One region of the Ferdinandcohnia jepli genome, then DNA from elsewhere that is predicted to be linked to it. Evidence: riboswitches for the same ligand, from Rfam matches in the RefSeq annotation. Region 1 holds a riboswitch; the other holds the start of a gene.
The links. A riboswitch is a leader RNA that binds a small molecule or an ion and turns the genes downstream of it on or off. The one in region 1 is predicted to bind cobalamin.
Positions count from the first base shown of each region.

Region 2: another riboswitch for cobalamin. It lies ahead of AB3M96_RS12445 (DUF4430 domain-containing protein); the one in region 1 lies ahead of AB3M96_RS15785 (ribonucleoside-diphosphate reductase subunit alpha).

Region 1 is NZ_JBFOKR010000014.1:65,635-70,073, reverse strand. Features, by position in the region: gene AB3M96_RS15785 (ribonucleoside-diphosphate reductase subunit alpha) at 1-2,204, opposite strand, end outside; cobalamin riboswitch at 2,424-2,621, opposite strand; gene AB3M96_RS15780 (GNAT family N-acetyltransferase) at 2,731-3,234, opposite strand; gene AB3M96_RS15775 (VOC family protein) at 3,378-3,788, shown strand; gene AB3M96_RS15770 (GNAT family N-acetyltransferase) at 3,844-4,401, opposite strand.
Region 2 is NZ_JBFOKR010000010.1:119,731-124,169, forward strand. Features, by position in the region: gene AB3M96_RS12435 (response regulator transcription factor) at 1-663, shown strand, start outside; gene AB3M96_RS12440 (ATP-binding protein) at 660-2,444, shown strand; cobalamin riboswitch at 2,539-2,761, shown strand; gene AB3M96_RS12445 (DUF4430 domain-containing protein) at 3,005-3,421, shown strand; gene AB3M96_RS12450 (ECF transporter S component) at 3,421-3,924, shown strand; gene sigX (RNA polymerase sigma factor SigX) at 4,035-4,439, shown strand, end outside.

The sequences.
Region 1 (4,439 bases):
GTTGTCTTTAACCCATTTTTCCAGGCTTCCAAATGAAGATTCAGCAACTCTTTGGCTTTAATATCGTGTCTAACATACAGGTTAAAACTTATTCCTTGATCTATATGTCTCTGGCGTGCTGCATTTTGTTTAATGCTCCATATCTGGTCCAACTCGTGACGAGCTTTTCGGTAATATTCATACGTTTTATGGTTAATATCTGGTGCCGTAACCTTAAATTTAAAATTCTTCTTTTCTTCTGCATATTCAACCGCATAAATTGGGTCTATTCCATCTGTTGAACCACCGATTTTTGCCGTTGAAGAATTAGGTGCTATAGCCATTAACCACCCATTTCGAATACCGTGACATGCAACCTTTTCTTGTAACTTCAACCAACGTTCGGAGTCATAATTTCTCCTTGTAAAATATTCGCCTGTATGCCATTCAGATGCCTCAAACATCTTATATTTTCCCTTTTCAAATGCCAATTCCATTGACGTTTTGATCGTATAATAGGCAATATCTTCATAGATTGAATCTGCATATGTAACAGCTTCTTCTGATTCCCAATAAATACCCTCCAGCGCAAGAAGATGATGCCATCCAAAAGTACCCAAACCAACTGCTCGATACTTTTTATTTGTTATGTCAGCCTGCTTAACGGAGATTGTATTAAGGTCAATCACATTATCAAGCATTCTGACTTGTATTTTCGTTAACCGTTCTAGCACTTGGTCCTTTATTACTCTTGGAAGATTAATAGAAGACAAGTTACAAACGACAAAATCACCAGGTTTACGAACTATTACAATGTTTCCATCCTTATCTATGTACTCTTTACTTATGGATGTTGGCGACATATTTTGTGCAATTTCAGTACATAAATTACTACAGAATATGGAAGTTCTTCCTCGCTTGAGAAGATGTTTATTTGGATTCTTTCGATTTACTTCATCTCGGTAAAACATATATGGCGTCCCTGTTTCCAGCTGAGCAATCATAATCCGTGCCATGATATCCATCGCCCGGTATGTTTTACGAGGTAATAAAGGATGTCTTACTGCCTCTTCATATTTTTCAGTGAAATATTTATCGTCTTCTTCATCATAAAAGTCCTCAAGACCTAGAGGTGCCCCGTGTTCATCTGTCCACCCCATGACTTGTTTAACTTCGTGAGGGCAAAAAGTATGCCACTCTCCGATACTTCTACCGGTTTCATCTACTTCTTCAAGTTTTTGCATAAACAGATCTGGTACGCTAACACCTGTGAAAACATCATGTGCTTTTCGACGCTCATCTCCATTATTCGTTTTAAGATCAAGGAATCCGTTCATAATATCCTTATGGAAAATATCAAGATAGATTGCAATTGCACCTTGTCGTTGTCCTAGCTGGTCTACGTTTACAGCTGTATCATTCAGCAAACGAATCCAAGGAACAACACCAGAAGAATTCCCTTTAAATCTTTTTATATCAGATCCTAACGCCCGTACCTTTCCATAGTAAACCCCAATACCTCCACCATCTTTTGATAATCTAGCAATATCCCAATTATTTAGGTATATCCCATCTAATGAATCATCAACAGTATCAATAAAACATGAAGATAGCTGCCCAAAGCTTTTTCCCGCATTCGATAGCGTAGGAGTCGCTACTGTCATATATAAATTACTTAATGCCCAATATGCTTCCTTAACTAACTCTAAACGCTGCGCTCTCTTTTCATTTTTCATTAAGGTCATGGCAATAATCATAAAACGTTCCTGAGGCAGCTCATAAATATTTCGTTCATAGTCTCTGGCAAGGTAACGATCTGCTAATAGGAACAAACCAATATAGGTAAACAGATAATCCTTGCTTTGATCAATTAATTTACCTAGTTCTACGATTTCTTCCTTGCTATACCCTTCTATTAGTTCAGTAGAATATATCCCTTTATGAGTCAATAAACGGATTAAGTCGTAGAATTCACCATATTTTAAAGTTGAGTTATAATTTCTATTTTTAGCCGCTTTGTCGTAGAGGTCTTCTAAAAACAAATAGGCAGCTAAATATGTCCAGTCTGGTTGGTCCATTGCAACCTTATCTAATGCATAAAACATTGCCTGTTGATTAGCATTTAGTTTTTCTAGATTCTTTTCTAACAATCTTTTTTGGATTTCATTTGTATCCAATTGATAGGTTTCAGATGCATATTTAAGTGCACCGAAGACAGATCCCATTTCCTCTTTTACTGTTATTACCAATTTTATCTCTCCTCCAGTTTAAAAATAGTTCGGGAAGTTCGAAGGAAGTTAGGCTAAACGAAATCTTAGTTTTAAAACCTATAACGCAAAAAATCCGTTCAAATAATTGAACGGACGAAACGATAACAGTAAAAAGTCAAAAAACTGCACTCTTCTACCAGCCATCGTTTCATCTTCTCAATCCCCGAAGAAGTTGAAACATCTTAAGAAAAGACAGGTCTCCTGACTTATGCTTCACACTACTATGAACCCTTCCCGTATAAGTACCTTTTAAGTTACCTTATACAGTGGTTTGTTGTTCATTTCGTCAGCATTTACAGTTGCGGGGGCAGTTCTGGATTTTCACCAGATTCCCTATTAAGCCTAACGGCATCCTTATCTCAAGGCATAACACAATATGTAGTTATAAAACTATCATTAAAATCAATATCTACTACCATTTAATGATATGAGAAAAAAGTAATATATGCAAGACAAACTTTGACAATTTGTTCAACTGCTTTTATAGAAACAACACCATATGCTCTTCATCACGGTATTCCCCTTTATACTTTATAGCACGTTCCTCCACCGCATACACCTTAAATCCAAGACCCGAATAAAGCTGCTTGGCAGGAGTATTCCCGGCATCTACAGTTAGGTAGAGTTGTTCCACTTCTGGTAATTCCTTAGCAATACGTATAGCTTCGTACAGTAGTTCTTTGGCAATCCCTTTCCCTCTCCATTTTACATCAACATACATTGCTACAATATTCGCCCTGTGTCTTAATTTTTCATGTGTTTCACGTATTAATGTAACCATACCAATCAGTACTTCACCTTCAAATGCACCTAAGTTGAATTGCCCTTCGGTCTGAAACCTTTGTTCATATTCTTCGATAGGATTTTGTCTATTAACCGCTTCCTCATAGGTTGTTAAAAAGGCTTCCGGTGCATTTTTTAACGCCTCAAGCCTTAGTTCCCAATACGCTTTGGCATCGATTGATGTTAATTTTTTAACAAACATATGTTACAACTCCTTTTTAGATGAGAACATTTGTTCTCGTGTTTTTAGGTTATTTTAATTATAATTGGACCAAATGAAAATTTATAAAAAAATTTGGAAATCCTAGTAAAGTTATAAACCAATCTTTTGAGGAGTGATGTAGAGTGAAAAGTCAAGCAACGCCTTATTTATATTTTGATGGAAATGCTAGAGAGGCTTTGGAATTTTATAAGGATGTTTTTGAAGGTGAAATATATGACCTGCAAACATATGGAGAAGCAGACTATCCAACACCACCAGAAGCCGAAGACAAATTAATTCATGGTAAATTTAAAAAGGATAATCTATTTCTTATGGTTTCAGACAATTTTCCAGGTCAAAACGTCACCTTCGGAAATCATATCACTCTTGTTCTGGAATTCGAAAGTGAAGACGAAATAACAAAAACCTATGATCGATTAGCTCAAAAAGGCACAAAAGTAATGGAGCTGCAGGATACATTCTGGGGAGCAAAATACGGTAAAATAAAAGACCAATTTGGGTTCAATTGGGATTTAAACTACACAAAATCATGATAAGTTCAATTAATTTGGGGCAACGGCATAAATAGCCAATCCACAGAGTTAAAAATCACTCTGTGGATCTCTTCATAGTCTCCCATTCATGCTTGAGAATACCATATGAATACATATCATATCGCTTACTGTCTCGTTCCAAAAATTCTCTTGCAGCTCCCTCACGTACAAATCCAAGTTTTTCGTACACTGCAATTGCCCTTTCGTTGTATTCAAAAACTGTCAATTGGATTCGATATAAATTCAATTCTCTGAAAGCGAAGTCTAATACAAGCTGCATTGCTTCATATCCTAATCCTCTGTTGCGGTTGCCTTTTCCACCAATTGCGATAGCAAGCCAAGCTGTACGATGTGGCCAAATAATACTATCTAAGTCCACAAAACCAACTACCTGATCCGCTTCTATATCTTTAATTCCGAACACAAAGCTCTTATCATTTTTCTGTTCTATCCATTCCTTGAAGGCATCTGGATGCTTTGGAAAAGCAGGAAGGGTATCTAAATTTCGTAAGAATTCTTGGTCCTCATACCAACTCACAATCGTTGGGACATCCTCTTCTTTAAAACGTACTAACTGTACCTTGTTACCTTTTAATAAATTGTATGTAATCATGACTTTATCTCCTTTTTTCTTGCTATGGATTAATTCTA
Region 2 (4,439 bases), on a different contig from region 1:
CTATTAAAAATGTATTTGGAACGCGAAAATTATGTGATTGAAGAAGCAGACAATGGTGAGCAGGCCTTAGATAAAGCGTTAAAAAATGAATATGACTTAATTTTGCTTGACTTGATGATGCCAGGAAAAGATGGAATAGAAGTGTGCCGCGAATTACGTGAGAAAAAATCAACTCCTGTCATTATGCTAACTGCTAAAGGGGAAGAAGTGAATCGAGTTCAAGGGTTTGAGGTTGGAACTGATGATTATATCGTTAAGCCTTTTAGTCCTAGAGAAGTAGTGTTACGTGTTAAAGCCCTATTAAGACGTTCATCATTAACTTCTTTCTTACAAACTGAAACGACAGCTAAAGATGTTATCGTATTTCCTCATCTAACAATTGACAATGATGCGCACCGTGTATTAGCAGATGGTAAAGAAGTAGGTCTTACTCCAAAGGAATATGAACTGTTATGCTTTTTGGCTAAATCACCGGATAAAGTATTTGATAGGGAACAACTATTAAAAGAGGTTTGGCATTATGAATTCTTTGGAGATTTACGTACAGTTGATACTCATGTGAAACGATTACGTGAAAAGTTAAACAAAGTATCACAAGATGCTGCGAAAATGATTGTAACAGTATGGGGAGTAGGATATAAATTTGAGGTAGTCCAAGAATGAAGTTTTGGAGAAGTGTTGTAGGGAAGCTATGGTTTACCATTCTATTATTAGTTTCCTTTGTATTATTTATTTTAACTATTCTCCTAATGGAATACTTTGAAAATTACCATGCGCAAGAAGCAGAGAGAAATCTTACTCAATTAGCATCAAACATAGCAGTGATAATGGAGCAACATGACAATAAAGATGTTGCCAGGTCCATTGCTTGGGAGCTTGTTGATAAGGAAACAAAGGTTATTATAATTGCAGATGAAAAGACTCATTGGGTTTCGCCTGATAGAGAGGCTATTGCAAATTTACCGGTTTCCCTTATATTAAATGATCCTGATTTAAAACAGGTTTTACAAAATGATCAAAATCAAAGTAAAAAGGTTTTTCTTCCAAAAGAGAATCAACTAAATAAACAAGCATCCGAGCTTTTTGTTGTAGGTGCTCCTCTCCATATCGAGGAAAATCAAAAGGGCGCAGTATTTCTTTATCAATCCTTAGATGTTGTTCAACAAACAACAGAGCATACAACTAAATTTATTTTTCTAGCAGCAGGCGTAGGAATTATTTCAACAACTGTATTTGCATTTTTCTTATTAACTAGAATAACAGCCCCTCTAAGAAAGATGAGAGAAGCAGCATTTGAAGTTGCCAGGGGAAAATTCGATACTAAGGTTCCTATTTTAACCCATGACGAAATTGGTGCACTTGGAATGGCACTTAATCAAATGGGCAGGCAGTTGAAATATAATATTAATGCGTTAAACCAAGAGAAAGAGCAGCTTTCGAGCATACTGAATAGTATGGCAGATGGAGTTATTACATTAAATCGAGACGGCACGATTCTAGTTACAAACCCACCTGCAGAGCGTTTTCTACAGGCTTGGTATTATCAACAGGGTATGTACCAAAATGTAGGAGAAGAACTTCCTCCTGAGGTCCGAGATTTATTTCAGCGTGCAGTTTCCTTTGAAAAAGAACAGTTTGTTGAAATAACGCTTCAAGGGAGAAGCTGGGTGATATTAATGAGTCCTCTATATAACCAAACGTATATTAGGGGAGCCGTAGCGGTATTACGTGATATGACGGAAGAAAGAAGATTAGACAAGCTCCGTGAAGATTTTATTGCTAATGTTTCACATGAGCTTAGAACACCTATTGCCATGTTACAAGGATATAGTGAAGCAATTATCGATGATATTGCAAGTTCAGAGGAAGAAAAGAAAGAAATAGTAAAAGTCATTTATGATGAGTCCCTACGTATGGGTAGACTTGTTAATGAGTTGTTAGATTTAGCAAGAATGCAATCTGGTAATATTACATTAAAAAAAGAACAGGTCGATTTTGACCAGTTGATTAATCGTGTGGTTCGTAAGTTCCAAGGTTTAGCCAAAGATAATAAAGTTACGTTAACATCTAGAGTGGATGGCCAAATCGGCGAGCTATTTATTGACCCAGACCGAATTGAGCAAGTATTAACAAATCTTGTCGATAATGCAATTCGTCATACCGATGAGGAAGGAAACGTAGAGGTTCACGTTTCTGCTCAAGAAAGTGGTATTCTTGTCGAAGTTAAAGATACTGGATCAGGTATCCCTGAGGAAGATCTACCTTTTGTGTTTGAGCGTTTTTATAAAGCTGACAAAGCAAGGACGAGGGGAAAATCAGGCACTGGTTTAGGATTAGCAATTGTTAAAAATATTATTGATTCACATCAAGGTAATATATCAGTTCATAGTAAGCTTGACGAAGGTACAACATTTACGTTCATACTTCCTCGAAAAAACGATTAATTTGAAGCATTGTGCCGAAGATTCTTGTTCCATAAGAAACATTTTTCTTGTAAAATAGAATACCATCAAGTAAGATAGTTAAAGACAAATAATTAAATAAAGTAGAGTTATAGGTGTTAAAGGAATGAATTATTTATTCCATTAGACTTAATAGGGAATCTGGTGCGAATCCAGAACTGTCCCCGCAACTGTAAAAGTGGACGAAATGAGTAAATACCACTGAATAATTAGATGGCCTTAAGCTGTTGGTTATTCGGGAAGGGCTCAAAGTAGGAAGAAACTTAAGTCAGTAGACCTGCCTATCTCTGTATAATTTATTATTCTCCGGGGAGTGAGAATTACCATAAAATCTTAGTGGTCGTACATGTACTATTCATTATTATTTTATGTAAAAAGCTCACCTCCGTTGGTGGGTTTTTTTTATTGTAAGAAGAAAAAAAGAATTAGTGATTTTCACAATAAGGTGGAGAATCACTTGTTAACCCACCCTTGAGTAGTTAATGGTATAAAGTGCTTTCAAGCACTTTACATAAAAAACATCACAAAGGGAGCAAGGAGTCATGAAAAAATTATTGTTTGTTTTACTATCACTTGGATTATTATTTGGATGCAGCAATGATGAAACTGTAAAGGAGCCTGCTAACAATTCTCCAGAAAATACCGGGGTTAATGAAAAAGCCGAAGTTGTTACAGTTATCATCTCTAAAAATAATGGAGAAGAAGTTATTGAACAAAAAGAAATTGAAATTGATGGTGAAGAAAAAGTTACAGTAATGGATATTATGCAGGAAAACTTTGAAATCGAAACTCAATTCGATGGTGCCTTTATTTCGAGTATAAATGGTGTTGCAGGTAGTGAAGCAGATAAAACGTCATGGTTTTATTCCGTAAATGGAGAGGAAGCTATGGTGGGGGCAAACGAATACGAACTAAACCCTGATGACAAGGTTGAATTTGATCTTCATGAGTGGGAATAATGAATGTCTCAGTTAAAAAACTAACCTTATTATCGATGTTAATTGCATTGTCTGTGGTCGGAAGAATAACATTTACTTTTATACCAAATGTCCAACCAACAACAAGTATTATCGTTATAGTAAGTTTATTTTTAGGACCGTTTTACGGTTTTGTATTAGCTGCTTTTAGCGCGATTCTATCAAATCTAGTAATGGGTATGGGACTTTGGACAATTGGTCAAATTGTTGCATGGGGAATTATCGGAGTAGTAAGTGGTATGTTAGGGAATTATCGAGAGAAAATTCCCTTCGCAGTTTTAACCGCGTATTCAGTCTTTTGCGGATTCTTATTTGGATTTGTTATTTCTCTTCCAACGTATTTATTTACGGGCAAATTTTTTGCTTACTATCTAGCAGGCTTACCATTTGATGTTAGCCATGCGATAGGAAATGGTCTCTTTTTTATTATTTTATATCCTGTATTACGGCTATTACTCTTAAAAACTTTAACTACTATTAAGTAAGGAAGAATATTCCCAAAATATTCTTCCTTTTTTGTTGAAAACATACTATATTGAGAGTGTAACTTTTTTTATGAAACTACGACTAATACATTGAACGGGAGGATATAGGGATGGATTCCTTGTTTGAGGAACTTTATGAAAAATATCATCACGATGTCTTTTCCTTCTTATTTTATATGGTTAAAAATCGTGAACTGGCTGAAGATCTCGTTCAGGAAGTTTATATTAGAGTATTAAAATCGTATGATAGATTTGAAGGTAAAAGTAGCGAAAAAACATGGCTGTTTTCCATTGCTAGGCATGTAGCAATTGATTCTTTTCGAAAACAAAAAGGTTGGAAACAGCGTATTATGGAGTCTTTCGACTGGAGTAAGCAAGAAGTAAAGGATTATGCTCCACTTCCTGAGGATATTGCGTTGCAGAATGAACAAGTACAAATGATGTACCGCTGCTTGGATAAATGCACAACGGACCAGCGACTTGTTCTGGTTTTACGATATATCCAATCTCTGTCA